2 regions of the Paraburkholderia bryophila genome follow, and region 2 is predicted to be linked to the other one. Evidence: riboswitches for the same ligand, from Rfam matches in the RefSeq annotation. Region 2 holds a riboswitch; the other holds the start of a gene.
What was found. Region 2 has a riboswitch for ZMP and ZTP ahead of glyA (serine hydroxymethyltransferase). Riboswitches for the same ligand answer to the same signal wherever they lie in the genome.
Positions count from the first base shown of each region.

Region 1: another riboswitch for ZMP and ZTP. It lies ahead of GGD40_RS05230 (tetrahydrofolate dehydrogenase/cyclohydrolase catalytic domain-containing protein); the one in region 2 lies ahead of glyA (serine hydroxymethyltransferase).

Region 1 covers NZ_JACCAS010000001.1:1,155,996-1,171,547, forward strand. Annotated here, with positions in the region: gene recC (exodeoxyribonuclease V subunit gamma) at 1-879, opposite strand, end outside; gene GGD40_RS05195 (FUSC family protein) at 1,081-3,414, shown strand; gene GGD40_RS05200 (hypothetical protein) at 3,464-3,673, opposite strand; gene GGD40_RS05205 (hypothetical protein) at 3,806-4,087, opposite strand; gene GGD40_RS05210 (DUF2778 domain-containing protein) at 4,084-4,566, opposite strand; gene GGD40_RS05215 (alpha/beta fold hydrolase) at 5,277-5,888, opposite strand; gene GGD40_RS05220 (cupin domain-containing protein) at 6,211-7,155, shown strand; gene GGD40_RS05225 (LysR family transcriptional regulator) at 7,152-8,111, opposite strand; gene GGD40_RS05230 (tetrahydrofolate dehydrogenase/cyclohydrolase catalytic domain-containing protein) at 8,403-9,254, opposite strand; ZMP/ZTP riboswitch at 9,410-9,493, opposite strand; gene GGD40_RS05235 (hypothetical protein) at 9,890-10,171, shown strand; gene GGD40_RS05240 (DUF2471 domain-containing protein) at 10,210-10,614, shown strand; gene GGD40_RS05245 (Lrp/AsnC family transcriptional regulator) at 10,715-11,182, opposite strand; gene GGD40_RS05250 (cysteine dioxygenase family protein) at 11,321-11,887, shown strand; gene GGD40_RS05255 (mechanosensitive ion channel family protein) at 12,035-14,683, opposite strand; gene GGD40_RS05260 (NAD(P)-dependent oxidoreductase) at 14,858-15,505, opposite strand.
Region 2 covers NZ_JACCAS010000001.1:2,148,878-2,164,429, forward strand. Annotated here, with positions in the region: gene GGD40_RS09520 (type IV pilin protein) at 1-386, opposite strand, end outside; gene GGD40_RS09525 (pilus assembly PilX family protein) at 397-915, opposite strand; gene GGD40_RS09530 (PilW family protein) at 933-1,745, opposite strand; gene GGD40_RS09535 (hypothetical protein) at 1,742-2,113, opposite strand; gene GGD40_RS09540 (GspH/FimT family pseudopilin) at 2,185-2,745, opposite strand; gene nrdR (transcriptional regulator NrdR) at 2,949-3,431, opposite strand; gene glyA (serine hydroxymethyltransferase) at 3,438-4,685, opposite strand; ZMP/ZTP riboswitch at 4,852-4,968, opposite strand; gene ydfG (bifunctional NADP-dependent 3-hydroxy acid dehydrogenase/3-hydroxypropionate dehydrogenase YdfG) at 5,207-5,953, shown strand; gene ybgC (tol-pal system-associated acyl-CoA thioesterase) at 6,012-6,491, shown strand; gene tolQ (protein TolQ) at 6,647-7,324, shown strand; gene tolR (protein TolR) at 7,335-7,781, shown strand; gene tolA (cell envelope integrity protein TolA) at 7,778-8,794, shown strand; gene tolB (Tol-Pal system beta propeller repeat protein TolB) at 8,935-10,227, shown strand; gene pal (peptidoglycan-associated lipoprotein Pal) at 10,260-10,769, shown strand; gene ybgF (tol-pal system protein YbgF) at 10,789-11,538, shown strand; tRNA gene GGD40_RS09595 (tRNA-Lys) at 11,738-11,813, shown strand; gene GGD40_RS09600 (Eco57I restriction-modification methylase domain-containing protein) at 12,171-13,628, shown strand; gene GGD40_RS09605 (BsuBI/PstI family type II restriction endonuclease) at 13,623-14,633, opposite strand; gene GGD40_RS09610 (hypothetical protein) at 15,439-15,552, shown strand, end outside.

The DNA.
Region 1 (15,552 bases), 990 kb from region 2:
ATGGCCGACTTGCTGATAGTCGAGTTGCCCGGCCGCGTCGAGCGCTTCGACACGGCCCGCGCTGACCACGTCGAACCAGAACTCGCGGCACGGGTTCATCACGTACAAACGCACGTCGACCCAACGCGACAGCGCCCGCAACAACGCGACGTGCAGCGGCGGCATGGTCGGCAGCGCGAACACGCTCACCGCTTCCGGCCAGCGCGCGTTTGAAATGGCTTCGAGGTCGAGCGTGCCGATGTCTTCCAGAAAACGATACGCGGGCGGTAAGGCGGCGGCGGGCGTCTGCGCGTCGCCGGCCAATTCCGCGAGCACCGCGCGCCACAACGCGGCCTGCCAGCGCTCGTCCTCGCGCGCCGCATCGCTTGCGCCGACGAGGCGCGGGCCGGTGTCGTCCAACGCGCCGCTGGCGAAGATCGAACCGCCCTTCTGCCACTGCAGCAACCATTCGGGGCGATAGGTCAGATAGTGCTCGAGTACCGTGGCGACGCGGCGCGCCAGTTCGTAGCGCATCGACGCATCCGCCGCGTCGAGATAGGTGCGCAGTCGCGGCGACGCGTTCCATGGCAACGCTTCGTCCGCGTCACCCAGCAACCGGTAGCAGCGCCACACGAGGCGGTCCGGCGCGAACGGCGATTGCTTCGGCACTTCGATCACGCCGCCGATCTGCGCCCACAGCCACTGCGCGAGGTAACCAAAATTGACATTCGCGCAGATGCCCTGCCGCGCGGCGATGTCGAGTTCGAGCCGGCGCCTGACCGCCGCGCTGGGGACGATCACCGGCTGCGCGGTCCAGGGGTCGGACGGCGCTTGTGCCAGGTCGTCGAGCAGCGCGCCGACAAGGGTTTCATAGCGGTTCGAATAGAAGAGCTGGAGCATGGATCCTGGGGAAAACGTGCGGCACGAGCTATGCGCGAAAAGCGCACCGGCCATTGAAGCGACAGCATAACAAACGCGCTCCCAGGGCAGAACCTGGCCGAACGGACGAGGTCGAAACCCGGCCAAAATCAGTTAGACTCGACGGCAGTTTGAGTCTGTCCCTCAACCGCGTTTTTCCAGTGAGTGGAACCCAGGCAGTCGATGCGCTATTCGGTTGAAATAAAAAAATTCCTCTACAGCCAGTACTTTTATGGCGGCTTGCGCATCGCGGTCGGCGTGTCGTTACCGGCGGTACTGTGTCTGATCGTGTTCCACGATCGCGACCTCGGCTTCACGATCGCGACCGGCGCGCTCGGCGCGTGCGTGGTCGACATGCCGGGTCCGCTGAAGTACAAGCACAACGAAATGCTGGCGTGCACGGTGATCGGCTTTCTGTCGGCGCTCGCCACCGGGCTGGCCACGGTGAATCCTGTGGCGCTCTGGTGTACGGTCGTGCCGCTCACGTTCGTGCTGTCGCTGATCGTGGTGTACGGCAACCGCTGGCCGCAGATCAGCTTCGCCACGCTGTTCATGATGATCATGACGCTGGAGGAGCACTTCACGCCGATGCAGGCGCTCGTCAACGCGTCGTGGATTCTGGTGGGCGGGCTCTGGTACACCTACTGGTCGACCTTCGTGAGCCGCTGGATGATGCATCGCATCGAACAGCAGGCGCTGGCCGAGAGCGTGTTTGCGTGCGCCGACTATCTGCTCGCGCGCGCCGCGTTCTACGACCTCGACAACGATCTCGACGAGTGTTATCGCAATCTGGTCGACAAGCAGATCGCCGCGGTGGACCGTCAGGAGGCCGCGCGCGACATCGTGCTGCGCAACCTGCCCAAGTTGAAGAGCGGCAAGCTCGAACCGCGTCGCGCGATGCTGTTCAATCTGTTCATCAATACCGTCGACCTGCACGAGCTGTTTGTCGGCGCGCATACCGATTACTCGCTGGTGCGCAATACCTTCGGCGGTTCCGATCTGCTGGTGTTTTACCGCGACCTGATTCGCAAGGCGGCCGCCGATCTCGAGGAGATCGGGCTCGCGGTGCTGCAAAACCATCCGCCGCGCCAGCGCTCGAACGTCAAGGCGGAATTGCGCGCGATCGAGTTCGAGATCGAGTTGATGCGCAAGCATGATTTGCCGCGCAAGAATCCCGAGGCGTATTCCGCGGTGTCGGCAAATTTCCGGCGCATCTGGAGCGCTACGCGGCTGATCGACAAGATGCGCAAGAGCCTGTCGAGCGATCCCAGCACCGGCGAAACCGAATTGCGCCTCGACCAGGCGCTCAATCGCTTCGTATCGAGCCGGCGTGTGCCGTTCGGGCAGATCTTCTCGAACCTGACCATGGCCTCGCCGAGTTTCCGGCACGCGTTGCGCGTGACGATCGCCGTCGCCGTGGGGTTCTGGCTCGGCCGTTTGCTGCCGCTCACCAACGCGTACTGGATCGTGATGACTACCGTCATCATTCTGAAGCCCGGTTATTCGCTGACCAAGCAGCGTAATGGACAGCGGATCGTCGGCACGTTGATCGGCTGCGCGGTGAGTATCGCGCTGATGATCTTCGTGAAAGATCCGCACATTCTGCTGGTGGTGATGTTCGCGTCGATGGTGATGAGCTACAGCCTGCTGCTGTTCAATTACACGGCTAGCGTGGTGTTCACGTCGTCGTATGTGCTGCTGATGTTCCATCTGCTTGCGCCGGGCAGCATGCGTATTATCGGCGAACGCGCGATCGACACGGTGGTCGGCTGCGCGATCGCGATTGCGGCGAGCCATCTGTTCCCGTACTGGGAATACCGTTTGATGGGCAAGCTCGTCAATACGATGATCGGCGCGACGCGGCAGTATCTGGAAGCGAGCTGGTGGTGGAGCGGTAAGCCGGCGGCGGCCGTGGTAGCGACCGTGACCGAAGCCGGCGCGCGTGCGCCGGCGGCGGCGATGGCGGATCCGGCGATCGAGTCGGGTCAGCCGGTGGTAGCGGCCAAGGCGGCGGCGACCGCGCTCGACCGCGACTATCGCTATCGGCTGGCGCGCAAGAACGTCCACGTGGCGTTTGCCAATCTCGGGCAGGCATTCCAACGCATGATGCTTGAGCCGAAGTCCGCGCAGAAGTTCGTGCCGGAATTGAATGGCCTGCTGGTACGCAGCCATGTGCTCGCGTCGCAGATTACGGCGGCGGCGCCGTTGCTGCGCACGTCCGCGCAGCAGCATGTGGAAGGTGTTTCGCTCCAGCCATTGCAGCGCGCGCTGAGCGTGGTCCGCGACAATTTGACCGAGGCTGAAGCCGGAACAGCGCCGCCCGCCGATCAGAGCGAGCAGATCAAACTGCTGAACCGCGAACTGGATGCAATGGTGGTCGATACCGAGAAGTCGACGGATGTTTCAGCCGACGCGGTGCATGACATGAAGCTGCTTGCGCATCAGTGCAAGCAGATGCTGGCGGCAGCGGCGCTGATTCGCAAGGATGCGAGCGTGATCCGGCTGCCGGAAGAGTGAGCGCGGGGTTTGCCTCGCTGAGCGACGGATTGCCGCGGTGAGCGCAGGCTTACTGCGCGGCGCCGCTGGCTGGCTTCGCGACTGTCGCTGCTGCTGCCGCGTCCGATGAAATCGTCGATGCGGGCGCATTCTCGCTGTCGAACTCGCGCTTCTCGGTGATCGCGTTGTAGAACAGCGTGGCGATCACCAGCAACACCGCGACCACGATGAAGATCGCAATGCCGATGGTCGGGTTCTTCTTGCGCGGGGGTTTGTTCATGAGGCGGACTCGGTTCGCGAACAGTCGCGGTTGGTGTCGGGGAAGGCGGCATTCTACGCCGAGTGAGCTTGCGTGGGGCTTGCAGTGGGTGGGCTTGGAGGGCGTGAGCCGAGCGATTGGACGACGGCTGCCTCACGTGTTCGCCCGCATGTCCTTGTATCGACCAATCAGGCGACGTGCAAACCACACCAGAATCAGCGACAGCGCGAAGCTGACAAGCAGAATGACGTCAATGACGATGTTCTCGTCATCCTCAATGCCGACCGCTCCACACAGGCGCAGTAACGGGGCAAACGCGTCCCACCCCGCGCCGCTCGCAAGCCACTGGCTGAACCAGGGGCTTCGACCAATGGCGATGGATATCGGCAGTGTCAATATCAAAGCCAGCGCGACGGAAACGAATGTTCTTTTCATCTAACGATGACCTTGCCGTAGTAGTTCGTTTGCGTGCCGGGAATCTTGCCGGTCTTTTGCTGTTTGAGCCATACGCGAAGCCGATTAAAAATTTCGGGATTCGGCAGCGTTATACAACCATCGCTCTTCCCCCAGTACCCCACCGGATGAAGACGAAAATTTCCGCGACGCACGCCATTGATAACAGTGTAGTCGTCAATCGGGCCATCGCTACGGTAAAGAGCGAACCATTCATTTCGATGCGTCCCAGCGATGACGTCGCGCAGCCCTTCCTCCAGACTGCCAAGACGTCCACCGCTTGGGCGATCAACGATATAGTAAGTTCCCATAGGAAGCGGACCTTTTTCGGCCACAGCAGTCGCGTTGGGATCGTTGATATACCTATCAGTACCGGAGAAGGCTGGCACTCCGCCGAAACCTGGGCAAAACAAACTCGACATGTGCTGCGAGTTAAGCGTGAAGAAGCAAACGGCGGGCATTTTGTTTTTCCGATCGATAAGCTGTTGACGTTTTTTACGCGCGACTACTGGCAGGGCAAAACGCTATCACGGAGAACACATGCCACCTGTAAATTCAGGTCAACGGAACCCACGTTTGGGAAGCACACTGGCCTGCTATGCTTCCCCGAAGCTGAGGGAGAAACAATGACCAGGCTATTTTCCGTTTTACTGCCCATTTTTTGGGCGGGTGCGCAATCGAGGGCATAGGCTGGCAGGGACATGTCGACGCCTATGACAACGCGGCCGCGGCTGGCAGCGAATACGCCGCGCTGAATCGTGGAAACCGTGATTCAGTGTGGTACTCGGGATGGTGTGCAGCGATCGAACCACACTTTGCGCGAATGAGCGACGTGCATGAGCGTGTTGACCACTATTGTCAGGCTATGCAGCGCCAACCCGATAACGCCGCCTCAATTCAGACTGATCTGGTATCGACACTGATTGCGGGTGGAACTTCGGCGCATGACTCTCGCAATTCCGCCTACGCGGCTTTCGGCGCATCAATGCAGGCTCAACAGATGAAGCAGGTCCACTGCACGTCGACCCAATACGGCACAACCACTAATACTGATTGCCGGTGATCGGTTAGACCATACGTTCCGGGGACGGTCGCCGCATTGAAATTCCGTAGTCGGCCCATCTCTGCCATTGGCCTATTTGAAAAGCAGACGCCCTCGGCAACTCCCACCTTAAGTCCGCAACAAGTGCGCGTCAACAATCGGCGCAAGTTGTTGTGCATGAACATTCGCCAGATCATGATTGCCACCAGAGACCACATGCAACCGCGCATCCGGCAACAATTCAAAAAGTCGCTGGCCGACTGCGACCGGACTGAACGGATCCGCATCTCCCCAGAGCAAAAGAACCGGTTGAGACATGCCTCGCAGTTCAGGCGTTAAATCCGACTTGAAAGACACAAACCAATCCGGCAGCGATGAGTTGGCCCCAACGAATCCGTGGCGCCAATCCTGTGCGCCTAATCCATTCATGTCGATCCCGCCGGATGTGACTGTCAGAACCAGATGAGTGACCCTCTCCGGCTTTTCCAATGCTGCCAGAACAGCGATGACCCCGCCCATCGATTGAGCGATTAAAGCAGTCGGCTGGTCAATGTGGGACACCACCGTTCGGACGAGGTCGTCAAAATTATTGACGTCTGGAACGGAAGGCTCCTGGCCAAATCCCGGATAGCCCAGGATGACCTTGGAGCCGCTAATAGTTAGCTGATTCGCCAACGGCCGCCAGAACTCGGTATTGCCCGAAGCGCCTGGCAGGAAGAGCAGTTTCGATGGTGTTGGCACGCGTTGTTTCTCCAATGTCCGGATTGGTGTGTAGCGCCGAGAATACGCCGATGGTCGCAAAAAACTTTCGGCAACAGTCCAACGGCCACAAATGGCGAGCCGGACCCCGTCCGCCGAATGTGCCCGAGCAAACCGTGGCCGACCACGAACAGCCAGCGGCTCTCCCGAAGCGGACCCACAGCGTGCCCTTTTGTGCAAAGGTGATTTCGATATCCGGCACTTCTGAGGCCGGCGCTCCACACCTATAGTCAGCTCAGCTTTCGGACGCCAGCCCCAACTTCAGAGGCCCGCACGAAGCATCCCCATTCAACAGGAGCTGACTATGTTGACAAGAACGTCCCCGACGCCTCCCGCCGAACTCGCTGCCGCCACTGCGGACGCGCAATACTTCGAATACACGTCGTCCGCCAATCCGATCGGCGCGAAGCTCATTTCGCGCGTGCCTTTCCGCAGCTTCCAGCCTTCGCTCTACGCGGACGGCGCGACCCGCATCGTCCCACTCGATCTTTCCGCTGATTTGGGCTGCCTCGGTCCCGCGACGGGTCCTGGGTTGAGCGCCAGTTTCCTGCGCATCAACGCGGCAGAGGCATTGACGCTCGCGCCGAATGCGACCTCGCAGGTCTGCTACGTCATCAGCGGAACCGGCAGCGTGGCCCAGGGCGAGAGCCGCTTTCCGTTCGCGCAGGGCGATTTCTTCACGCTGCCTGGCGGCGACACTGCAGTGTTCACCGCCGACGCGACCGCCACGCTCTATTACGTGAACGACGCTCCGCTGCTCACCTATCTCGGTACAACGGGCGTCCAGCCGCGCTTTGCCCCAACGCTCTACCCCGCCGCCCAGACCCAGGCGGAATTGCGCAAGGTCTCGGAAGAAGCCAACGCGGGGCTCCGCAACCGCATCAGCGTGCTGATGGGCAACGTCAATTTCCCGCAGACGCGTACGGTCACGCATGTATTGTGGGCGATGTTCGGTATCGTGCCGCCCCACTCCGTGCAGAAGCCGCACCGCCACCAGTCCATCGCGCTCGACTTCATCGCCGGTGGCAATCCAGGCGTCTACACGCTGGTCGGCACGGAACTGGATGAGAACGGCAACATTGCCAATCCGACACGCGTCGATTGGGAAGCCGGGATGGCATTCGTTACGCCGCCGGGCTACTGGCACGCGCACTTCAATGAAACAGATGAAAGCGCCTATGTGATTCCGATCCAGGATGCCGGCTTGCAGACATGGCTACGCACGCTCGACATCCGCTTCGCGCGTTAAGTCTGAAGCTCCAGTGCGAGTCCGTCGTCCCAGTACGGCGGCTCGCCAATCACCTCGGCGTAGTAAGCCACGAAGGCACGTACCTTCGACGAGACGATTTTCTTCGGTGGATAGACTGCCCAGATCGCGGGTTCGGCGCGTCCCGTGCGCGCTTCCCATTCAGGCAGTACGTGTAGCAGACGCCCTTCGCGCAGAGCCGTGGACGCGAGCCACGTCGGTAGAAGCGCAAGGCCGCAGCCGGCCACGGCGAGTTCCAGCACAGCTTCGGAGTCGTCTGCGCGCAAGCGCCCCTGCAATTGCACCGGCACTTGCGTCTGCTCTGACGACCTCTTTGCATTGGCCCTGCGCGTGAACGACCATGTGTCGTCCGGCAACAGCGACAGACGAAGCGTATCGTGCGCGGACAGATCTTCAGGGACATTCGGCGTGCTGCTACGCTGCAAATACGCCGGGCTGCCGCACACGATACGACGATGCGGAGCAATGCGTTTCGCCATCAACGACGAATCGGACAGCGCACCGATACGGATCGCCAGATCAATGCCGACTTCGATCATATTGAGCGTTTCGTCGGTCGATACCATATCGAGGTCGATGTCGGGATAGCGCGTCATGAACGCCGGCAGGTGCGGCACGATATGCCGGCGCCCGAATGCCGAGGGCATCGTGACGCGCAGCACGCCTTGCGGTGTGAGATTCAGTGACGACGTGACCTGCCGCGCGTCATCGAGCGCCTGTAGGGCAACCATGGCGTGCTCACGAAACAGCCTACCGCCCTCCGTCAGGACGAGCCCGCGCGTCGACCGGTTAAACAGGGCAATGCCCAGATCGTTTTCTAGCGCACTCACGTAGCGTGAAATGGTCGACGTCTTGACTGCCATTTCAACGGCCGTCTTGCTGAAGCTCTGCAGTTCCGCTGCGCAAACGAAGGCCCGTACTGCGGCAAAATAATCCATGGCATTTCTGACGCGAATCGAGCGTTCCGCAAGGGACTTCACGAAGTGAGGACCGGAACCCGCGCAACGCGCTGCCCGCGAAAATTCGGTGCATGCGCGCGAACTGGATAATCCGGATTTGCTTAGGCCGGTAGTGTACTTGTACCGCGCTGCTAACGTGAAGAGGCGTTGATCACAGCGTCAAAGCCATAGGAGCAGTTCGGCCAGCGCTCGTCAGGCGGTTGCCAGAGCTTGCGACGAACTTCCCTTGTCGACCCGCAGCGGCCCGTCAACTTTGTCGGCAGCGGACACTCATTGGATGGTTGACCACACACGTTCCGCGGCACCGAGGGTTTGGGCGATAAGCGTTGAAATCGTCATCGGCCCCACCCCTCCCGGAACCGGCGTCACCGCCGCGCATCGACCCATCAGACCATCGGGATGGATGTCACCTATGCCTCCGGTATGGTAACCAGCATCGATAACAATTGCTCCGTCGCTAATCCAGTCGCTACGAATGAAGTTCGGCTTACCTACCGCGCCGACGATGAGTTGGGCACGTCGAATTTCCGCCTCAAGATTTGACGTCTTCGAATGGCATAGCGTGACCGTCGCGTTCGCATTCGATAGCATAAGCGCCATCGGTTTCCCGAGAATGGGACTGCGCCCTACGACCACGGCCCGCTTGCCAGATACATCGATCTTGTAATGAGCCAGCAAGCGCATGATTCCGGCGGGCGTTGCCGACCCGAATGCGGGTTCGCCTAACGCCATCAAGCCAAAGCCGTGGCTGGTGACGCCATCAACATCCTTGGAGATGGATATTCTGTCGAAGCAGAGGCGTTCGTCCACATGTGCAGGCACCGGGTGCTGAAGCAGAATGCCATGCACCGCCTGGTTGGCATTGAGCCTGTTTATCGCGGAAAGCACGTCGTCCGTCGTTGCGCTCGCAGACAACTTAATCACGATCGAGTCCATACCGACTCTCCGGCATGCACTGCCCTTCATGCTGACGTAGGTCGCGGACGAAGGATCGTCTCCTACAAGGATCGTGGCCAGTATGGGTGTCTGCCCGCCATTTCTTGCCTTGAGGGCCGCAACGTGTTCGGACAATTCCCGCTCGTGCAACGCCGCTACTGCTTTACCGTCGAGAAGTATGCTCATGCGTTTTCCCCTTGCGTGGCCAATTTGGAACCGGCAAGGCTCAAATACTGAACAGGGCAAAGCGCGTGTAATTGGGAGCGCGATTGATTAAGCGCGAGCCGCGTGGGCAGAGAATGGATTTGGGCAATCATCATGGGCAGTCTCAAAGAGATTAATCAAAATGCCCAGGCGAACGGCGTTCTACCGTCTACGCTTCCCGATGGTGACCCATCTATTGCTCGCCAGTCACGTAGAAGCGCTATCTTAGTCGGTTTTTTTGTGGCTACGCAAACCGGCGCGCTACATACGTCTCTATGCCAGGAGCGGCTGCTTCCGGCGAGTCCGCCCAGACTTCGCCGACATCGGAAACGACTCATCGGCCCTGCTCGAGGCAGCGCTTGCACATCGCGGACAGGCTCTCCGGCATTTCCTCCATCGGTCATTCCTCACGAATGGTTCCTGACGGGAAAGTGTGCTGTCAGCGCGGCGTGCCCGACACCATGGGAAAAAGCGGCCGATGCCGGGGGTCGGCATCCGAAGAATCCCTACCCCGAGGCAGGAACAGTTTCCCCCTCTCTGATAGGTCCAACTTTCGACTTGCATCCCGGTCAAATACTGTATAAATTTACAGCTGTATGCCCATACAGGATCAGGCCATGACCTACCTTATACGCATCTTGAACGACGGTGATCGCGAAACGCTTGCCTGGTTGTGCAAGCATGTCGGGGACGTCCGCGTAGCGGCTGCTGCGCGAGATCTAGGCGGCAGCGGCAAGCCGTATGTGTCCGCGGTGTGCCGCTATCTCGGCGTGCGTCCACCGGCGCTGCGGCAGCACAGCCAACCCGTTGGAGATTGCACGGTCGGGGACAGTCATCTCGCCCAGATCCGCCTGTTGCTGGCGCAGCGAACTCAGGCGCCTTTGAAGCAGCGCCTTTGAAGCTGCCCGTTGACCCGAGCCCCAAGGAAGATACCTGCATGATCAACGCCACTGACCTCGATTCGGATGCCGGTCAAATCAACTCTGTCGCCCTCGAACGTGCGCTTCGAAGCGCTTCGCTAGACCTCCAGCAGATCATGGCAACGACCGCCGGTCGTCACATCGACAGCGGCCGGCGCCGTTACTCAAGTAGCGCGCAATCGCCGACCTGGCGCACGCTGCAGACGATCGATGAACTGGTCTTCGAAAATCGCGGCTTCGTGGCCAGGCACAATGAGACAGTCCGTTCGATGTTTCTACGATTCGGCGACAGTCGCCTGTCGGGCGCGGATCTCGACGAGCCCGTCGACTGGCGGCTTGATGATGACGACCTGCCCACGGTTTATCTGATCGTGCGAGCCATGGTGCAGGCCGAGACGGCGGATGCGACGACTGCGGAGTAAGACGTCGACGGCGGGTACGGGGGTGCTCGGCTGAATCGGCTGTTGAGGTCGAGGGTTCAGCCGGCGCACCGCCGGCTAAGCATTCCCCGCCACGCGGCGCTCACGCCGTATACCTCACCGGCAGCGCCGTCGAATACTTGATCTGCTCCATCGCAAAACTGGAACTCACGTCATAAAGCGGCACGGCGGCAATAAGAAGCTTATAAACCCGGTCATAGTCATCGATATCCGACACCACGACCCGCAGCAGATAATCGGTCTCCCCGCTCATCCGATAAACCTCCACCACCTCCGGTATCTGCTGCACCGCGCGCGTGAAGGTCTGCGCCCACTCCTCCGTATGCTGGTTCGTGCGCACCGCGACGAACACCGTCGTGCCCACCCCGAGCTTGCGCGCATCGCATAGCGCCACCTGCGCGCGAATCACGCCGGCCTCCTTCAGGCGCTGCAGCCGCTTCCAGCAAGGCGTTTGCGACAGATTCACGCGCTGCGCCAGCTCGGCGATCGGCATCGTCGCATCCTCCTGCAGCAGCTCCAACAGCTTCCGGTCGATGATATCCATTCCCATCATGACACCCCCATAGGAAATTATTCTACTTTTGAGACTCCGAGGGGAATTATATGGAAACTCTTTCTCCGAGCAAACGGGTATAAATGTCGCTATCCGAAAATAACTCCCAGACAGCCACCCGGCTGCGCAACGATCATGAGCCAAGCCCTTCGTACCGCCCCCCTCGCCCATCTGTGCGATGCGCTCGACGCGATCTTCGAGGCCTGCGCGGCATTCCCCGAGCCGTCGGATTCCACGTTCTTCGCGCGCAGCATGCGCATTGCGCTTGCTGACGCCGCCGCCCACCCCGACTTGCTGACGTCGGCGCAACGCGAAGGCGCGGCGGAAAACTACCGCCGCCATCTGCTGGCCGCCGATCCGCACGGCCGCTATGCGATCGCCGCGCTGGTGTGGCTGCCGCAACAGGCGAGTCCCGTCCACGCGCATCACACATGGTGCGGCTATGCGGTGCTGGACGGCACGCTGAGCGAAACGGTATTCGAATGGAACGGCGCACAGCATTGCGCCAGCGCGACGCGTACGCAAGCGCGCAAGCACGGCGCGGTGTCGTTCGTGCGCGGCGGCCGTGGCGGGATTCATCAGTTGGGCAATCGCAGCGATGCGCCGGCCGTCTCGCTGCATGTGTACGGCGTCGCGGGCGCGCAGATTTCGACGCACGTCAACGACATCGTCCGCACGGCCGATGCACCGGCGCTGGTCTAATAGATCGCGCTAAACGTACGTCCTGATCTGGCCGCAGCGAGACACTTTCACTGCGGCAAAAGACGTCAACGCGTCAGCCGGTCAGACACGGTTAGACACGTCACTCACCGCAACAACTGCCGTCGACCCAATCCGCGGCAACGTCTCTCAACTCTTCCCGCCCGCTTCGCCAGCCGTAGGAATCTGCGGCGGAATCGGCGCGGTCTGTCCGGTCGGCGGCGGTGCCGGACGCGGCTCGTGCGACACGTCGCGCGCCACCGCCAACGGCGCATGCACACCCCGCGCCGCCGCACCTGAACCCGAGCCCGAACCCGTCTCCGCATGCCCATGCCCATGCGGCACGAACCCGGACATCTCATCGTCCTGCAAAGGCTGCCCTTCGCTATCCTTCGACGACGTATACACCCGCATCTGCGGCACCGGAATCTCAATGCCGGCTTCGTCCATCTTGCGTTTGAGCCTCAGATTGAACGCACGTGCGACGCTCCATTGCTGCAGCGGCCGCGTCTTGATCTGCCCTTTCACGACCATCCAGTTCGGATCGAAACGGTCGAGTCCCCACACCTCGATCGGCCCAAGCATCTCGCGCCGGTAACGGAAATCGGCCATCAGATCGGCGCCGACTTCGCGGATCAACTGCGTGATCTCATCGACGTCGGTAGAGAACGACATGCGCACCTCGAACACGGCGTATGCGAAATCACGCGACAGGTTCTTGACGATCTTGATCTGCGAGAACGGAATCGCGTGGATTGCGCCCTGCCCGTCGCGCAAACGCACGGTCCGGATCGACAGATGCTCGACCGTGCCCGCATGGCCACCGTCCACGTCGATCCAGTCGCCGACCGAAATCGTATCTTCGATAATGATGAACAGCCCCGTGATCAGGTCGGTCACGAGCGACTGCGCGCCGAACCCGATCGCGAGACCGATCACCCCGGCGCCCGCCAGCAGCGGCGTCACGTTGATCCCGAGGTTGGCCGCCGTGACGATGCCGGCGACCGTCATGATCGACACCAGCAGCACGTTGCGCACGAGCGGCAGCATCGTGCGGGCCCGCATGCTGGGACCGCGCCCCTTGTTGCGCGAGCCGCCGGGACTGAGCGCCTCGGTGATCGCCGTGTCCACCAGAATCCACAGCAGCCACGCGATAAACACCGTGGCGATGATCGCCGTCACCGCATGCGCAATACCGCGCGCGGCGACGTTTTCCTCGATCACTTCCGCGAGCGATACGCCCCACAGGCGCGCCGCGAGTTCAAAGAAAAATAGCCAGATGAAGAGGGTCAGCAGCGTGCCGCAGAACCGCAGCAGACGCGTCAGATACGGTGAGCGGCGACGGGAGCGCGCGCTGCGCGGACGCGTCATGCGCAACACAACGGCCGACAGGAAAAACGCCAGCACCAGCAGCAGCGCGGTCACCACCGAAATCTGCAGCACGTTCTCGCTGGAACCCGAGCCGCCGAGCGTGGCGACTATCGACGCCGTGGACAACACCAGCACCGGCACGTGCCAGAGCGCGGCGAGTACATCGAACGCATCGGTAGCGGCCTTGTGGTCGTTGCGTTGCTCGTAAGGCCGGTTGCGGATCAGGTGCGCGATCGGCCGGCGGAACGCCAGCGCGAAGTAGCCGGTGAGAATCGCGGCTGTCATGTTGGCCGCCGTCGAAATCAACGCGGCGAGATTCGAGCCGAGCTGATGCGCGACGTCGTAGTTGACCGCCGCATCGCCGAGCGCCCCGCACACGCCGACCAGGAACAGCACGCGCCGCGCGTGATCGATCAGCAGGCGCACCGCCACCCGCCGATGCCCCGAGCCGAACAGCGAAAACATGATCAGGCAGATCGCCGAAAACACCGCGCCCGCGACGATCGCATACGCGACCACCATACCGAGGGTTCGGCCGAGCGCATCGGGCATCGCGCGGACAAACAGCAGCGCGGCGACAAACGCGACGATCCACGGCCCGACGCGGCGCAGCGCGAAGATCAGCAACTCGCCCGTGGTGGGGTTCGGGTTGAGCTCCATGAGAATGCCGAAGCGCCGGTACAGCCGATGCTGCACATAGACCAGCGCGCCGGCACAGGCGCCCCAACCGGCCAGCATCGCGATCATCGAGAACAGAATACGGCCGAAGCTTTCCTGGCCCTGGCCCGAGACGATCGTGTACAACTCGTTGCCGGCGGCGTTGAAGCGGCCGCCCCAATAGCGCACCGGCGTGCGGCCCTGATGCACGTCGGATTCGAACGATGCGATACCCGACGCGATCGCGCCGAGCAAGCCGGGACTCGGTTGAACCGGCGCGGGCGGCGCGACGTTCTGCGAGACGGCGCGCAGCTTCTTGAGCTGGGTGACGAGCGCAGTGCGCTGGCGGTCGTTGTCGAGCGTGGCGATCACGCTGTCGAGCGAACGCGTCAACTCCGCCTGGCTTGCGGCGGTCGGCGCGGACGCGGCGTCCGCCGCTGAAGCGCCGGACGCCGTGGCGGGAGGGTTCGCCGTCGCGCTGTTGATCAGGCTCTGCAACGCGGGAATGACCGGCGTGCTGGAGACGGCGCCGGCGGCCCAGGCGTTGGCGGGCAGCGATCCGGCGCACAGGATCAGCGCGGCGCAGAACGCGGCCGCATATGCGCCAAACCACGAGCCGAACCACGTTGCAAAGCACGCGCGAGCGCTACGGTCACGGCGGGTGCCGGGGCTGTCACGAAGCGCAGAAGATTGAAAGACGGCGTGAATCGCCGGCTGCCCGCCGTTGGACGGCGCAGCCTCGGATTCACGCCGCGATGGGCATGACTGCATGGCAATCCGTAAGAAAACGGGAGACGCCAGTGTAGCCGCAGTTTTATCGGGCGCGACCGAACATGCGTAACCGAATGTTAGGACGCTTGCGGGCTGACGCCTTCACAGGCGCGCCGCGCGTGGTCCCGTCCTACGCCGGAAAGCCAGTTCTGTCCGCCCTCAAACTCAATAAACTCAATACGCCACCGTCGCGATCTGATGAATGAAACGGCCCTGCTCCAATTCGTCGACGAAGGCGACTGCATAGTCTTCCGCCGAAATGCGGCTGTTGCCTTCCGCATCGGCCAGCAGCGTGTTCGTGCCGGTGCGGAACGTGCCCGTACGCTCGCCCGGGGCGATCAGCGCGGCCGGCGCGAAGAACGTCCAGTCGAGATCGGTGACGCTTCGGTAGTAAGTCAGCACGTCGCGATGCGCGAGCGCGACCGCTTTGTACGCGTCCGGGAAGCCTTCCGTGTCGACCAGTTGTTTGCCCGGCGCGACTTCGAGCGAACCCGCGCCGCCCACCACCACGAGGCGCTTCACGCCCGCTGCGCGCACGCCGTCCACCAGGGCCCGGGTCGCCGTGCCCACCATCGCGGCCTCCCCTTGCGGCGGCGAATACGCGCTCGCCACCACGTCATGCCCCCGCACCGCGGCGCCAACGCTCGCCGCGTCGAGCACATCGGCCTGCACCGCGGTCAGATTCGCCACGCCGGCCGGGACACGCGCCGGGTTGCGCACCAGCGCCGTCACCTGGTGCCCACGACGGGCCGCTTCCGCGGCGATTCGCGAACCGATCATGCCGGTGGCGCCAAACAACGCGATCTTCAATTGCTTGCTCATTTCGATGCTCCTGTTATTGGCTTATATGTAACCACATTGATTACATA
Region 2 (15,552 bases):
TTCCCGCTTCTATTACTTCGCTGTCCCGTCGCATCCAGCGTAAAGATGCCGCATGCGTCCTCGCGCATGGGTCCGGACTCGGCCGGCGCGGCCTCTATCGAATAGCCGCCGTTGGTGTCGTCCGCAGGCAGAACATGCAGGCTGTAGATCGGCGCACCGAATTGCGGCGCCTGGTCCAGACCGGGAGGCAAGGCCGTCAGGTTGTCGCTTGCCGCGCGCTCGACGAATTGTGCCGCCCGATACAGCGCCGATGCCGCGTCGATTCGATGCGCGCGCTCGACGTGACTCCGATACGAAGGCACAGCGAATATGGCAAGCGTGGCAACGATCGCGAGCGTGATCATCAGTTCGAGCAACGTGAATGCGGATGTATGCCGTCCTGTCATGAACCTTCCGTCAAAATGGCTTTACGGCGATACGGCGCCAATGGCGCTCGACTTTCTCGCCCTCGATAACCAGTTCCATCTGTAGCCAGACCTGCGACTCTTTAGTCCGCCCGAAGCCACGCGAAGTCAGCAGGAATGCTTGCGCATCGGCGCGCGTGGCCAGACGCCATGCTTCGATCAAACATTGCGGCGGCCGCAGCGATCCGGGCCACTGCGAAACAGGTGCGACAGCGCCAGCTTCGAATGCGGATTCGAGCTTCCATTGCATCGGCTCACCGGAAGCAGCCGGAGGCGTCGCTGCGGCACCGTCACCTGCCGCCGTGACGACAGCTCGGGAACACAGCGTCAGCACCGAATCGGCCGCATGGAACGCCTGCAGATAATCGCGGACGTTGCTGGCGGCGCGCGCCGACGCAAGCGAGCTTTCGAACCACGCTGCGGACGTGGCCAACGTCATTGCGGCAAGCAGAAGCACGATGGGGAGCACGGTGCCGTGGTGACGAACGCGCGACACTTCACGCAGGCCCATCTTCTTTCGATGCGCAGTCACAGAGAAACCCCCGCCGCCGAATTGCGTATCGCCACGCGCCGCCAGAACGCCTGCCGCGCGCGCGAGTCGGCGCTCATGGCACGAACGCCGTCGCAATCGACATAGCTCCCGCGCTGCGCTCGCGGCGCGCCTCGAACGAGCACGCAGAGATCGACGGCAACAATCTTCGCCCATTGATCAGCCGTTAACGCTGATGCCTCGATTGCGTCCAATCGGTCAGCTAGCCAGTACTTGATTCGCACGCGCTCGACACCTTCAACCAGTGGTTGCGCGGACCCCGCCTTGCCATTGCCCTCGCAATAGAGCTCCGGCTCCCCGGTCGAACCACTGACTCGCGCGAAATACCGGTTCACGACCGCGACACCGCGGTCACTGAGCGCCGCGTTGGAGGCGGTCACGGCTTGTCCGAGGCAGTCGGTGGTTTGCCCGCCCGCCGATGGCCATGTCGAGACGTTGTCTCCAACATACCGGACCACGACGCCGTCCGAGCGACTGGACAGCGTCTCGCAGACGGGGCTGTCGTCCGTGCCCGTCGGCCGGCCGCCCGAGCATCCGAATAGCGGTGGAGGATTGGCGTAGCGCACGACGTCCGCGGGCACGAAGCCGGCCATTTGCAGTTGCTGCCCGATCAGGGTCAACGCGGTCAACCCAGCTTCGCGAATCCGTGTCGCGTCGCTGGCCTGTTCGAATGCCGCTCGCTGCGCTGTGTAAAGCGAAACGGCGCCTGCGGTCACCAGCAGACCCAATGCGATGGCGATCACGAATTCCACCAGCGTGTGGCCGCGAGCAGGAGACGAACGCGTCATCATTTCGCGAACGCCAATGCGACGCATGAGAGACCGGCGGGAGCATCCGCTCCGCCACAAGACTCGGGTTTGTCGATGATATTGTCGGCAGGCGGCATGTCGCGCGGGGCCACCCACGTCACACGCGCAGCGGACAACCCACCGCTGCCTTCCACCGACGCCTGGCCATGCGGCAACAGCGCCGCCGCTCGCGCGTTCCATTGCCGGATCGCGGCATCGCTCGTGGCAGGCGCGCACGTGGCCTCCGCGACCGAATCGGCTATCCACGCCGCGTGCTCACGGAGGGCCGTCGCATGCGCTTCGCGAGCGGTCCACAATTGACCGGCGATCAACCCGAGCGCCGTCACCGCCATCAACGCGACCGCCAGCATGACTTCGATTAGCGAGCTGCCGTCGCACGTGAATGCACAATAACGCGGCTTGGGCCTCCGTGAAAGTCGCCTCACGACACGGCTCCGCAAGCACCCTGGACAATCCGCACGCGTCCCCCGGCGGCGATATGGATACAGCGTCGCCACGCGTTCCCCTGAGTTGCTCTTGAAGGTGTGCGCGGTGCGATTTCGAAACTGCGAAACGTGCCGATCAATTGCCCCGCCGGCGGCGTGAACGTGAGATTCGTCTGCGTCCCGCTGATGCTCACCGCGCTTAACGAAGGATGCGCACGCAAAAGCGAAAGCGTGCCGCTGCGCTCCGCCATGACGGCCCAGCCGCAAGACCAGTCAGCAATGCCGTTGGCGCAAGCCTGCCCCGCGGCAAGACACCGGCGTGCGGCGTCGACCCGGCAGACGGTAATACGTGTCCCGCGACGCAGCGCTTCACTGCGCGCATAGGCGAAGGTCGAGGCAAGCGCTTTTGCGCGGGCGTCGATCTGATCCCGCACCTGCCAGGCGACGAACGACGGCGTCGTCAGCACGGCGACTACGGCGAGTAGCGCAATCACGGCCAGCGTTTCGACGAGCGTAAAGCCGGCGGATGGCGATCGACAGACAGCGTCCTGTTTCATCTGCATCCCTGATCGTTGCAAAGAATGCAGCCAATCTAGCGGTTCGCAAAGGCCTCAACAATCGGCCGAATGGCCAGGTGGTACTCAGACGCTATCCCGCGCAAAAATGCACGCGTCGAACCATAACGGAGCGGGAGCTACCAATGCGCGAATCAATGCGGAGAAAAACGGATACTCGAACGCAGCACGCGGCGCGGCCGCGATCAGCGCTTGCGGGAAGGCTTGGGAGGAGAAGAGGCGCGGCGAAATTCTTCAATTACGTCTTCGAATTCAGAGACGTCTTCAAAGCGCCGGTAAACGGAGGCAAAACGAACGTAGGCAATCGTATCGAGCGCGCGCAACTCGTTCATGACGAGTTCGCCGAGGCGCTCACTGCGCACCTCACGCTCGCCGCTACCGAGCAACTGATACTCGATGCGGGCGACGGCCGCGTCGATCGCGTCCGCTGCGACCGGGCGCTTGCGCAGCGCCAGTTGCATGCTCGCGACGATCTTGCGGCGATCGAATTCCGTGCGGCTGCCGTCCTTCTTGACGACCGACGGCAACGCCAGCTCGACCCGCTCATACGTCGTGAAACGTTTGTCGCAGGCCGGGCAGCGGCGGCGCCGGCGAATCGTTGCGCCGTCTTCGGATACGCGCGAGTCGACAACCTGCGTATCGGCGTGACGGCAGAAGGGGCAGTGCATAACGGCTTAACGGTAGACCGGGAAACGCTGGGTCAGCTCGGCAACCTGACCGCGCACACGTTCGATCGTGGCGGTGTCTTCCGGGTTGTCCAGCACGTCGGCGATCAGATGACCCACCTGCTCCGCTTCCTTGACACCGAAGCCGCGCGTGGTCATGGCCGGCGAGCCGAGACGCACACCGCTCGTCACGAACGGCTTTTCCGGGTCGTTCGGGATCGCGTTCTTGTTGACGGTGATGTGAGCGGCGCCCAGCGCAGCTTCCGCAGCCTTGCCGGTGATCTTCTTGGCGCGCAGATCGACCAGCATGACGTGGCTTTCGGTACGGCCCGACACGATACGCAGACCGCGCTTGACCAGCGTTTCAGCCAGCACGCGCGCGTTGTCGACCACTTGCTGCTGGTACACCTTGAATTCCGGCGACAGCGCTTCCTTGAACGCAACAGCCTTACCGGCGATCACGTGCATCAGCGGACCACCCTGAATGCCCGGGAAGATGGCCGAGTTGATCTGCTTCTCGAACTCGGCCTTCATCAGGATCACACCACCGCGCGGGCCGCGCAGGCTCTTGTGCGTGGTCGTGGTGACGAAATCGGAGAACGGCACCGGGTTCGGGTAGACGCCCGCGGCGACCAGACCGGCGTAGTGCGCCATGTCGACCATGAAGTACGCGCCGACCGACTTGGCGATCTTCGACAGACGTTCGAAATCGATACGCAGCGCGAATGCCGAAGCACCCGCCACGATCAGCTTCGGCTTGTGTTCCTGAGCGAGTTTCTCAGCGGCTTCGTAGTCGATGTCTTCCGCTTCGTTCAGGCCGTAGCTGACGACGTTGAACCACTTGCCCGACATGTTGACCGGCGAACCGTGCGTCAGGTGACCGCCGTGCGCGAGGCTCATGCCCATGATCGTATCGCCCGGCTTCAGCATGGCGAAGAACACGCCCTGGTTGGCCTGCGAGCCCGAGTTCGGCTGCACGTTGGCCGCTTCGGCGCCAAACAGTTGCTTCACGCGGTCGATCGCCAGTTGCTCGGCGATGTCGACGAATTCGCAGCCGCCGTAGTAGCGCTTGCCCGGATACCCTTCGGCGTATTTGTTGGTGAGCTGCGAGCCTTGCGCGGCCATCACGGCCGGGCTCGTGTAGTTTTCCGAAGCGATCAGTTCGATGTGTTCTTCCTGACGGCGGTTTTCCTGCTCGATCACTTTCCAGAGTTCAGGATCGACGTTGGCGATGGTGCTTTGGGCTCTGTCAAACATACGGATTCCGTTGAGTGTGTTCAGGTTGACCGGATCGTGCGCCGAATCTTGCGTAGAGGGTACGCAGCACTGCTGGCGGCTGGGCCAGCCCTGACGTGGCGGATAGAGAGACGCCGCACACGCGAGGCAGGACAGCCACCGTCAGCGCAGATCAATGCGCGCGGATCACGGCTGCCCAGGCGAACGGCAAAACGGCAAAACGGCACCCTGCGCTTCACGGTGGGTTGTTCCACCTTGAACCCGATTGCTTGAACCGGTTCTATCGCCAGTCACGCAGGGATGAGCGCGTTAGTTTATTGGAAGAGGATCGAATAGGCAACCGGCTTCCCGTCGATGCTGGGCGCGCTCGCGAGGCCGGCCCAGCGGCCTTCGGGTGCGACGTGCAAAGGTCTGATGAAAACGCGCTGCAAAGCCGCTGCGCGTCCCTGCCACAGCCGCTCATGCGGCTGGTTCAGCCTTGCCGCAGCGCCGCATTGGAAGTAGGCTTGGGACCTTTCTCCTTTACCGACCAGGAAAATGCAATGATCGTGTTCGTCACCGGAGCGTCCGCGGGATTCGGCGCTGCTATCGCTCGCGCCTTCGTCAAGGGCGGCCATCGTGTCGTCGCCACCGCGCGCCGGAAGGACCGCCTTCAGGCGCTCGCCGACGAACTCGGCGACGCGCTTCTGCCCTACGAACTCGACGTGCGCGACCGCGCGGCCGTCGAGGCGGTGCCCGCCGGGTTGCCGGCGGATTTCGCCGAAATCGACGTGCTCGTCAACAACGCCGGCCTCGCGCTTGGCACCGAGCCGGCGCAAAAAGCGAGTCTGGACGCGTGGAACACCATGATCGAAACCAACTGCACGGGTCTCGTGCAGGTTACGCACGCCTTGCTGCCCGGCATGGTGGAGCGCAATCGCGGTCACGTCTTTAACCTTGGCTCGGCGGCCGGTAGCTGGCCGTACGCAGGTGGCAACGTTTACGGCGCCACCAAGGCCTTCGTGCGCCAGTTCAGCCTGAACCTGCGCGCCGATCTGGCCGGCACCGCGTTGCGCGTGACCGACATCGAGCCGGGCCTGTGCGGCGGCACCGAGTTCTCGAACGTGCGTTTTCGCGGCGACGACGACAAGGCCGCGAAAATGTACGAAAACGTGCAACCGCTGACGCCCGAAGACATCGCCGACTCGATCTACTGGATCGCCACCCGGCCGGCCCACGTCAACATCAACACAATCGAACTGATGCCGGTGGCCCAATCGTTCTCCGCTTTGAGCGTTCATCGCGGCTGAGGCCCGCCGGGTAAGGCGCACACTTTGAAACAGACCTCAAGGTATGCGTTCCGGTAAAATGCGCCGCATGAATGAGTCGACCAGCCTGCCCGGCACCGAAATCGGCGGCACGTGGTCTATCCGCGTGTACTACGAAGATACCGACGCCGGCGGCATCGTGTTTTACGCGAACTACCTGAAGTTTTTTGAACGGGCGCGCACCGAATGGCTGCGCGCGTGCGGCGTCGACCAGCGCCGGCTCGCGGATGAAACAGGCACGATGTTTATCGTGAGCAGCACCGCGGTCGACTATCGGGCGCCGGCACGGCTCGACGATATTGTCAACGTCGTGAGCCGGATCGAACGGCTAGGCAGGGCATCGGTCGACTTCGTGCAGGAGGCTTGGCGCGACGGCACGCTGCTTGCTACCGGTTCCATCCGGATCGGCTGCGTCGATCGCATTGCGCTGCGGCCGGCCGCGATTCCTTCGCCGGTTCTGGCCGCTTTGCGGCGCGGGCCGGCCGCGAGCAGCGGCGGCGTGTCAACGGACAACGACTGAACCCCGTTGTTACGGGGCCAGTGAACTCATATCGATCTAGCAACACAAAGCATGGTTCGGCTTGCAATCTCGCCGATGCTTCCGTTTTGCTCACGGCAAGCTTCGACTGACCTTGCAGCCGGACGCCCCCTTCCGGGACGTTAAAACGAACCTTTATGAACACTACACAAGATCTGTCGATCGTTTCACTCGTACTCAATGCGAGCCTGCTAGCGCAGGCCGTGATGGCGCTGCTGCTGTTGCTGTCGCTGTTGTCGTGGACTTTCATCTTCCGCAAGTGGTTTGCGATCCGCCGGGCGCGCGCGCAAACTGAACGCTTCGAACGCGATTTCTGGTCGGGCGGCGACCTGCAGGCGCTGTATCAAAGCGCGGCCAACAACCGCCATACGATCGGCGCGCTGGAACGCATTTTCGAGTCCGGCATGCGCGAATTCCTGAAGGGCAAGGAAAAACGTCTGAATGACTCGGGCGCGATTCTTGACGGCGCACGGCGCGCCATGCGCGCCGCGTTCCAGCGTGAAATGGACGTGCTCGAGGCCAATCTCGCGTTTCTCGCGTCGGTCGGCTCGGTCAGCCCATATATCGGTCTGTTCGGCACGGTGTGGGGGATCATGAACGCGTTCCGCGGCCTCGCCAACGTGCAGCAGGCCACGCTGGCGAACGTCGCGCCGGGTATCGCCGAAGCGCTGACCGCCACCGCGATCGGCCTGTTCGCCGCGATTCCGGCCGTGGTGGCCTATAACCGCTACGCGCACGACATCGATCGTCTGGCGATCCGCTTCGAGACCTTCATCGAAGAGTTCTCGAACATTCTGCAGCGCCAGGCACAGTAAGGAGTCCACGATGGCAGGCTCTCGTTCCTCCAGCATGCGCGGCAGCCGTCAGCGCCGCGCCATGGCCGACATCAACGTCGTGCCGTATATCGACGTGATGCTCGTGCTGCTCGTGATCTTCATGGTGACCGCGCCGCTGGTCGCTCCGTCGATCGTCAATCTGCCCACTGTCGGCGGCGCCGCGCCGCAACAGCAAACGCCGCCCGTGATCGTGAACATCCGCGCGGACGGCAACATGAGCGTCAAATACAAGGACGATTCCGGCGCGCAGCAGCAGGAAGACATGACGAAGGCTGATCTGAAAGGCTTCATCGCCGATCGTGCGCAAGCGCATCCCGATCAGCCGGTCGTGATCGCCGCCGACAAAACCGTGAAGTACGAAGTTGTAATGAACGTGATGTCCGAGCTGAAAGGCGAAGGCGTCAAACGCGTTGGATTGCTCGTCAAATCGCAATGATCCGCAAGAATCCCGACTACCCGCTCCAGCCACCGCGCGAACGCGGCACCTGGCGAGCCTTTGTGTTCGCGCTGGTGATGCACGCGTTGCTCGGGTTCTTCCTGTATCACGGCATTCAGTGGCAAAACAGTACGCCGGAAGGCGCGGAAGCCGAGTTGTGGACCGAGGTGCCGGATACGGCCATTCCGCGTCCGGTTCCGCCACCGCCGCCCGTGCCGGTCGCCCCTGCCCCGCCGCTGCCGGACGAACAGGCCGACATCGCGTTGCAGGAAAAGAAACGCCAGCAACAGGAAGCGGCTCGTCAGGCGCAACTGGCTGAGCTGTTGCGTCAGCAAAAGTTGCAGGCCCAGCAAGAAGCCGAGGCGAAACGTCAGCAGCAACTGGCGGCCGACCAGGCTGCGCAACTCGCCGCACAAAAGGCTACGGCAGCCAAACAGAAGCAGCAGCAACAGCAGCAGGCCGACAAGCTCAAGCAACAGCAACTGGCCGATCAGCAAAAGCAACAGCTGAAAGAACAGCAGCAGGAACAGCAGAAGCAAGCCGATGCTGAAGCGGCGCAGAAGAAGGCCGATGCGCAGAAAGCGGCGAAGGCCAAAGCTCAAGCCGACGCTACGGCCCAAGCCAAGAAGGTGGATTCGGAACGCCGCGCGCGTCTCGCGCAGATGATGCAAGGTTCGGCCGGCGGAACAGGCTCGACCGATGGGCTTGGCAAGAGCGGCACGGGCACCGGCTCGGGTGGCACGGCGACATCGCCGGGTTACTCGGACAAGGTCCGCCGTGCAGTGCGCCCGCACATTTCGTGGGGGGGTGAAACGGCCGGTCTGGAAACCGTTGTTTCCGTGCGTTGCTCGCCGACCGGCACCCTGCTCGACGCAACGATCCAGCGCGGCAGCGGAAACTCGGCGTGGGACGACGCTGCTTTGCGCGCCGTCCAGCGTACCGACCCGATGCCTCAGGATATCAACGGCAAGACGCCGACGAGCTTCCTGATTACCTTGAAGCCGGCAGGTTGATTTCAGCAGCATGACAGTCAGTTGACAGCAGACCTGGCGCCTCGCCCAGCGTGGCGCCACTCGGGAACGAATTAGTGCTTTCCGGGTCTGTCTGCTGTCGTGAAGTGTTAGTAAAACCGTTTTTGGGGAAACCATACAGCATGAGTTTGATGACCAAGCTAGGCCTGCGGACACTGGTAGCGTCGTGCCTGATCGCCGTCGGCGGTGCCGCCAACGCACAACTCAACGTCCTCGTGACGGGCGTCGGGTCAACCCAGTTTCCGATCGCAACGGCGAATTTCGCCAATGAAGCGAACTCGCCGCAACAGGTCAGCACGATCGTGCGTCAGGATCTGCAACGCAGCGGCAAGTTCACGAACATCGACGCGGGCGCCACGCCTGTCGCCGAAACCGATTCCGTCGACCTCGGCAGCTGGAAGGCCAAGGGCGCCAACGCGTTCGTCTCAGGCAGCGTGAACCGTCTGCCGAACGGTCAGTACGAAGTGCGTTTCAAACTGTACGACACGGTCAAGGGCGAAAGCCTCGGCGGCCTCGTACTCGTGAGCCCGGAAAGCGGGTTGCGCATGAGCGCGCATAAAGTTGCCGACTACATTTACGCCAAGCTGATGGGTGGCCGCGGTGTGTTCGCTACGCGTCTGTCGTACGTGATCAAGACCGGTGGCCGTTACCAGTTGCAGATTTCCGATTCGGACGGCCAGGACGCGCACATCGCGCTGTCGAGCCCCGAGCCGATCATCTCGCCGGCCTGGTCGCCTGACGGCACCAAGGTCGCTTATGTGTCGTTCGAAAAGAAGAAGCCGATCGTCTACATTCACGACCTGCCTACGGGCCGCCGTGTAGTCATCTCGGATCAGAAGGGCAACAACAGTGCGCCGGCGTGGTCGCCGGACGGCCGCACGCTGGCCGTCGCGCTCTCGCGCACCGGCAATACGCAGATTTTCGCTGTCAATGCAGATGGCAGCGGCCTGCGCCGTCTCACGCAAGGCAGCTCGATCGACACCGAACCGGCCTACTCGCCCGACGGCCAGTCGATCTATTTCACGAGCGACCGCGGCGGCCAGCCGCAAATCTACAAGATGTCGGCTCAAGGCGAAAACGCCGGCGCCGCGCAACGCGTCACGTTCACGGGCAGCTACAACACCAGCCCGCGCGTCAGCCCGGACGGCAAACAGCTCGCTTATATCTCGCGCGTCGGCGGCGGGTTCAAGCTTTATATCCAGGACCTGCAAGGCAATACCGCCACAGGCCTGACGGACACGACACATGACGAATCGCCGAGCTTCGCGGCGAACGGTCAGTACATTCTTTACGCCACACAGGTGAACGGCCGTGGCGTGTTGGCCGCAGTATCGACCGACGGTCGCACTCGGCAGGTCCTGTCCGTTCAGGGTGGCAGCGTACGCGAGCCATCCTGGGGCCCGTTTATGCAATAACGTTGATGCAATAACACAAGGAGAGTAACCAAATGATGACCAAACTTCGTTTCGCCTTTGCCGTATTGATGCTCGGCGCACTGGCAGCATGCCACTCGGGCGTCAAGCTCGACGAAAACGCTAACAAGGGTGGTGCAGTCTCGACGCAACCGAACCCGACCGATGTCGCACAGGTCAACGTCGATCCGCTGAACGATCCGAACAGCCCGCTGGCCAAGCGCAGCATTTACTTCGACTTCGACAGCTACTCGGTCAAAGACGACTACCAGTCGCTGCTGCAACAACACGCGCAATACCTGAAGAGCCACCCGCAACGTCACGTCCTGATCCAGGGTAACACCGACGAACGCGGCACCAGCGAGTACAACCTGGCACTCGGCCAGAAGCGTGCTGAAGCTGTGCGTCGCTCGCTGTCGCTGATGGGCGTGGCAGACTCGCAAATGGAAGCCGTGAGCCTGGGCAAGGAAAAGCCGCAAGCTGACGGTCATGACGAATCGTCGTGGGCACAAAACCGCCGCGCCGACCTCGTGTACCAACAGTAAGTAACGGGTGATGAGCCGAATGACGCATCGTTTCTCCTGGCTGCGGTTTGCCGCAGCGGCCTGTGTCGCAGGCACCGCCTTCGTGACGGTGCCCGCGCATGCGGGCATCTTCGACGACGATCAGGCCCGCCAGGCCATCCTGGATCTGCGTTCGAAGACCGATAGCCTGTCGAGCCAGTTGTCGGCCGCACAGCGTACGATCCTCGATCAGTCCAACCGTCTCGACCAGCTCAACCAGCAGGTCGCTACGCTGCGTGGACAGAACGAGGACATGGGCAACCAGCTCACCACGCTGCAAAAACAGCAGAAGGACTACTACACCGATCTGGACACGCGGCTGAAGAAATTCGAGCCGCAGCAACAGACAGTGGACGGCGTCCAGGGTGAGGTTCAGCCCGGTGAAACCGATTCGTTCAACGCGGCTTCGCAGCAGTTCCGCAGTGGCGATTTCAAGAATGCGGCCGCGTCGTTCCGCACTTTCATCTCCAAGTTTCCGAACAGTCCTTACCAGCCGACCGCGCAGTACTGGCTCGGCAACGCGCTGTATGCACTGCGCGACTACAAGGGCTCAACGGCGACCTGGCAAGGTGTGGTGAAGAACTACCCGCAGCATCCGCGTGCGCCCGATTCACTGATGGCGATTGCGAACAATCAGCTCGAGCAAGGTCAGAAGGCTGCGGCCAAGAAGACGCTCGAGCAGATCGTGGCGCAATACAGTGGCTCGGACGTCGCGCAGTCGGCTCAGAGCAAGCTGTCGCAGATCAAGTAGTTCTGATGGTTGAGTATTGAGTAGCACGCAGTTGCAGGCAGTAACGCGCAGTGCCCGACGTCATAGTCACGCGCGCCTCTCGCTGAAAAGCCCGGGTAGCGATACCCGGGCTTTTCACTATATGAAGTAGTGGTAGCTCGATGGGTCGCTATGGGTTGACATCCCGCCGAGGCTATCGCTATAATCTCGCTTCTCTTTTGGGTCGTTAGCTCAGCTGGTAGAGCAGCGGACTTTTAATCCGTTGGTCACAGGTTCGAATCCCGTACGGCCTACCAAAGACATGAAGGCCGGTTAGCGAAAGCTGACCGGCCTTTTTCTTTTCTCCGGGTCATTTCCAGGTGAAAGATCCGCTCCCCCTCCTCCCCCTGCCAAACTACGAAGCAGCCCAGTTAGCAAAAGTTGCGCCGCCTCGCCCCTCATTTTGATGCGAGCAAAGACTGCTGCGTACTTTAATATAGGCACACTTCGGAAGCGGCGCGCTGTCGCGCAGCGCAGAGTAAAGCGAGCACCACGCGTCTTCGCCAGCGCGTCGCAAACGTCGCAAATAGACTTAGCTAGAGATTTTTTCGATGACCCTACTAGAAATTCCTACCTCACCTACTGCGGGCCTCGACGCAGCGGATCGGCAACGAATGGACATCATCGAAGGTGCTGCGACGTCCCTGCGGAGCGAGCTCGGTCAATTCATGACTCCAGCCCGGATCGCATCCTTCATGGCCGGAATGTTTGATGAGCTTCCTTCGGAAGTCCGGCTTCTCGACGCAGGAGCGGGCTTAGGCGCTCTGTCAGCCGCTTTCGTGCGCCATGCATGCAAGACTAGCCCCCGTACTCGGAGCATCAGAATAACGGCGGTAGAAGTCGACGAAACGTTGACAGCCCGCCTGGAAAAGACACTCGAAGCGTGTGCGGAAGAGTGTGTCCAAGCCGGAATTTTATTCCAGTACGAAATACTCAACGTTGATTTTATCCAGCATTCCGCCGAACAAGTGCATGGATTTAAGGACGCTCAATTCAACTGCTCGATCCTGAATCCACCCTACTTGAAAATCAACGCTGGATCAGCGGCACGCAGCGCACTTCGCTCAATGCGAATCGAGACGACGAATCTGTATGCAGCTTTCGTGGCCGTCGCAATCAAGCAAATTGAGCCGGAGGGGCAACTAGTCGCCATCACTCCTCGTAGCTTCTGCAATGGAGCATATTTTGAGCCGTTTCGTCGGCTCCTGCTGGCGGAAACGTCGGTACGCAAAGTCCACCTGTTCGATTCGCGAAGCAAAGCGTTCAAGGACGATTCCGTCCTGCAGGAAAACATCATCTTCCAACTATCTGTTTCTGCATCGAGCCAAGAAGCCGTGCAGGTCTCGTTTGGCGATGACCCTGATAGAGATCGCACACCGTCACGCGATCTCGCATTTAACGAAATGGTGCTTCCCGAGGACCCGCACAAGTTCTTCCGGCTACCTGTTACAACTGAAGATGAAGCGCTCGCAATCCGCGTCCGAATGCTCCCTAACACTCTGAAGGCACTCGGAGTAACGGTGTCAACCGGTCGAGTTGTTGACTTCCGAACCGCCGAAAATTTGCGATCAGATCCTAGCGACGGCACGGTACCGCTGCTTTACCCGATGCATTTGAAGGATGGCGTCATATGCTGGCCAGTCGAAGGTAGCAAAAAACCCAACGCCCTCGCATACAACGCTGAAACTCGCAATTTGACTGTGCCGTCAGGCTACTATGCCCTTGTAAAAAGGTTTTCATCGAAGGAAGAAAAGCGACGTGTCGTCGCCGCGCTTTTTGATCCGAACAGGCTGAACGCTAGTCACATTGGCTTCGAAAACAAACTGAACTATATGCACTTTGCTGGCGCGGGCCTTCCTGAAGATCTTGCAAAAGGGCTAGTGATTTTCCTTAACTCGACCGCCGTAGACCAATACTTCCGGCAATTCAGCGGTCATACGCAAGTCAACGCCACTGACTTGCGCAACCTACACTATCCGACGATCAAAGCACTCCAGAAGCTCGGCGCAAGTTTCGGCGAACGGATCCCCTCGCAAGAAGAGATCGACCGACTCATCGAACCCCTGCTATAGCCCTGTCGGGAATGACTCGACGAGGAGATGCCTCGCCGGGTCTTCCTGGATCCAAATGTAACTGTCAACGGCCACGTTTCCGTGAGCCGCCTGCCGAGCACCAGCTTCACGCCATGTGCGATAAGTGGTCGTGAAACCGATTCCGGCCTTACCGCACCGATTGGCCATGCCGATCAGTTGCGTCATCTTGTGCATGTCAACCTCGCCATCACTTGTAACAGCCTCGATTACCCAAAGCCAATCCAACTCGGGGTTGTGCAAAAGGACATCCGGCATTGCATCCCCGAGTAGCAAGTGGACACCCGCACGTGCGAAATTCGCCCGATCTTCTTCGGTGATGCGGTCGCCATCACCATCGTCAACATAGATCACGTTGTATCCCGGCAGGAAGCGCGCAGCATAATACGAGATGCTGGCCTGAATGAGTTCGCTGTGACCGCGATCTACAAGGAGACGAGATGCCTCGACCATCGAAGCCTGAAACTCTCTTCGGACTCTGGCTGCATCCAGACTTGTCCATGCGCTTAACAGCCCTTCCCATTGACCATCGGGCGCTCGCAAAATCGCTTTAAACTCTTCCGATAGGCGGTACGAAGAATTCGGCGACTTGGCTTTTACATGCCCAAATATGAAACGTTGTTCATGCAACAACACTGGCTCAATGCCTCCGAGTTCTCGGAGCGGTTTGATCCAGTAATCTCGCCCTTCTCGATCAAGCTTTCCACCACCGCGCTGCAAAATGCCAATATGGCAGGCTAGATGGGCAGTTGTCGCGCCATGGGAAAAGCGAGTCGCCGGCGGGACATTGGAAAACCAACTGTTTGTCTGATCGTCCAGAAGCGCGTACACCCCGTCAACCAGATCGACATTCGTTCCAAGATGCAGACGGGTTAATACTTGCCGGACCTTCTCCTTTGTAACTCCTTGAAAAGAGGAAGGAACCGCTTGCGGTGCTGTTTGCAGTCTCTCTGCGCGCATCCGCGCTACTTGATCGTGAAGGGCCATTGGTCTGTCAGTTATTGATATTGCACCAATGTTACCCCGTCCCACATTGCTCAGTCCAGCGAACACACCCGACCAGATTTCATACGCGCTAGCTGAGTGGGGCATACGCCCAACAATTCGAAAACACCAACGCGAATGCATACCATTGGCAAGGGTTTGAGGCTTTGACCTACTAGCTTGCCCCTGGTAGTCAATCGGAAAGCGCAACACTAATAGCCCCGTCGAATTGACGTCGATTTTGCCCCACCCCTCCCTCGACTGCCCTGCGCAGTGTAGTCTTCAACATGGGCTCCAATTTGAGTAATTGACGACGTTTAAACAGATGCGGGGAGGATACCTTGCGCCCTGCTCCCTTCACAGCCGATCAGGTAAGGTATCGTCGGCGTGTATCTTAGGCGTTTTCAGTTGCGCTGCCTTGTACCTCGGCTCCAAACGGCATGCACCGCGCGGCGCTAGTCCGTGCTACGCGAGTTCTCGCACAAAACGACCTACCCTCCCTCCACTCCCCCACTCCCGATCTGCTCCGAAGGCTGACAAAAGTGAGGGGAGGGGGTGCGAAAAAGTCCCATTCGGCAATTACGAGATCGCTGTGGACACGCCATGTCCACAATGCCGATTCCTTCTTCTGCAGCGACCTAATGCCCATATGATTTTTAGACCCGAAACCCCGCATTCACGGGGGTTAAGAACATGAGCGGAGTTTCTCCAAAACTCTTACGAAATTTAATTGCCGGCTTTGAAGATGGACAACGGGCGTCCAGCGCGGTGCCTAAGATCGGTGTCGCCTTCACCTCCACAACAGACGATGAATGCCCGCATACCCCTGATTACGCCCGATACCGGCCTGCTCCCTCTTCTGTCCACCGCAGACAAGGCCGACCTGGCGATACTGGTCCAACTGCTGAATAGAAGCAGCGAC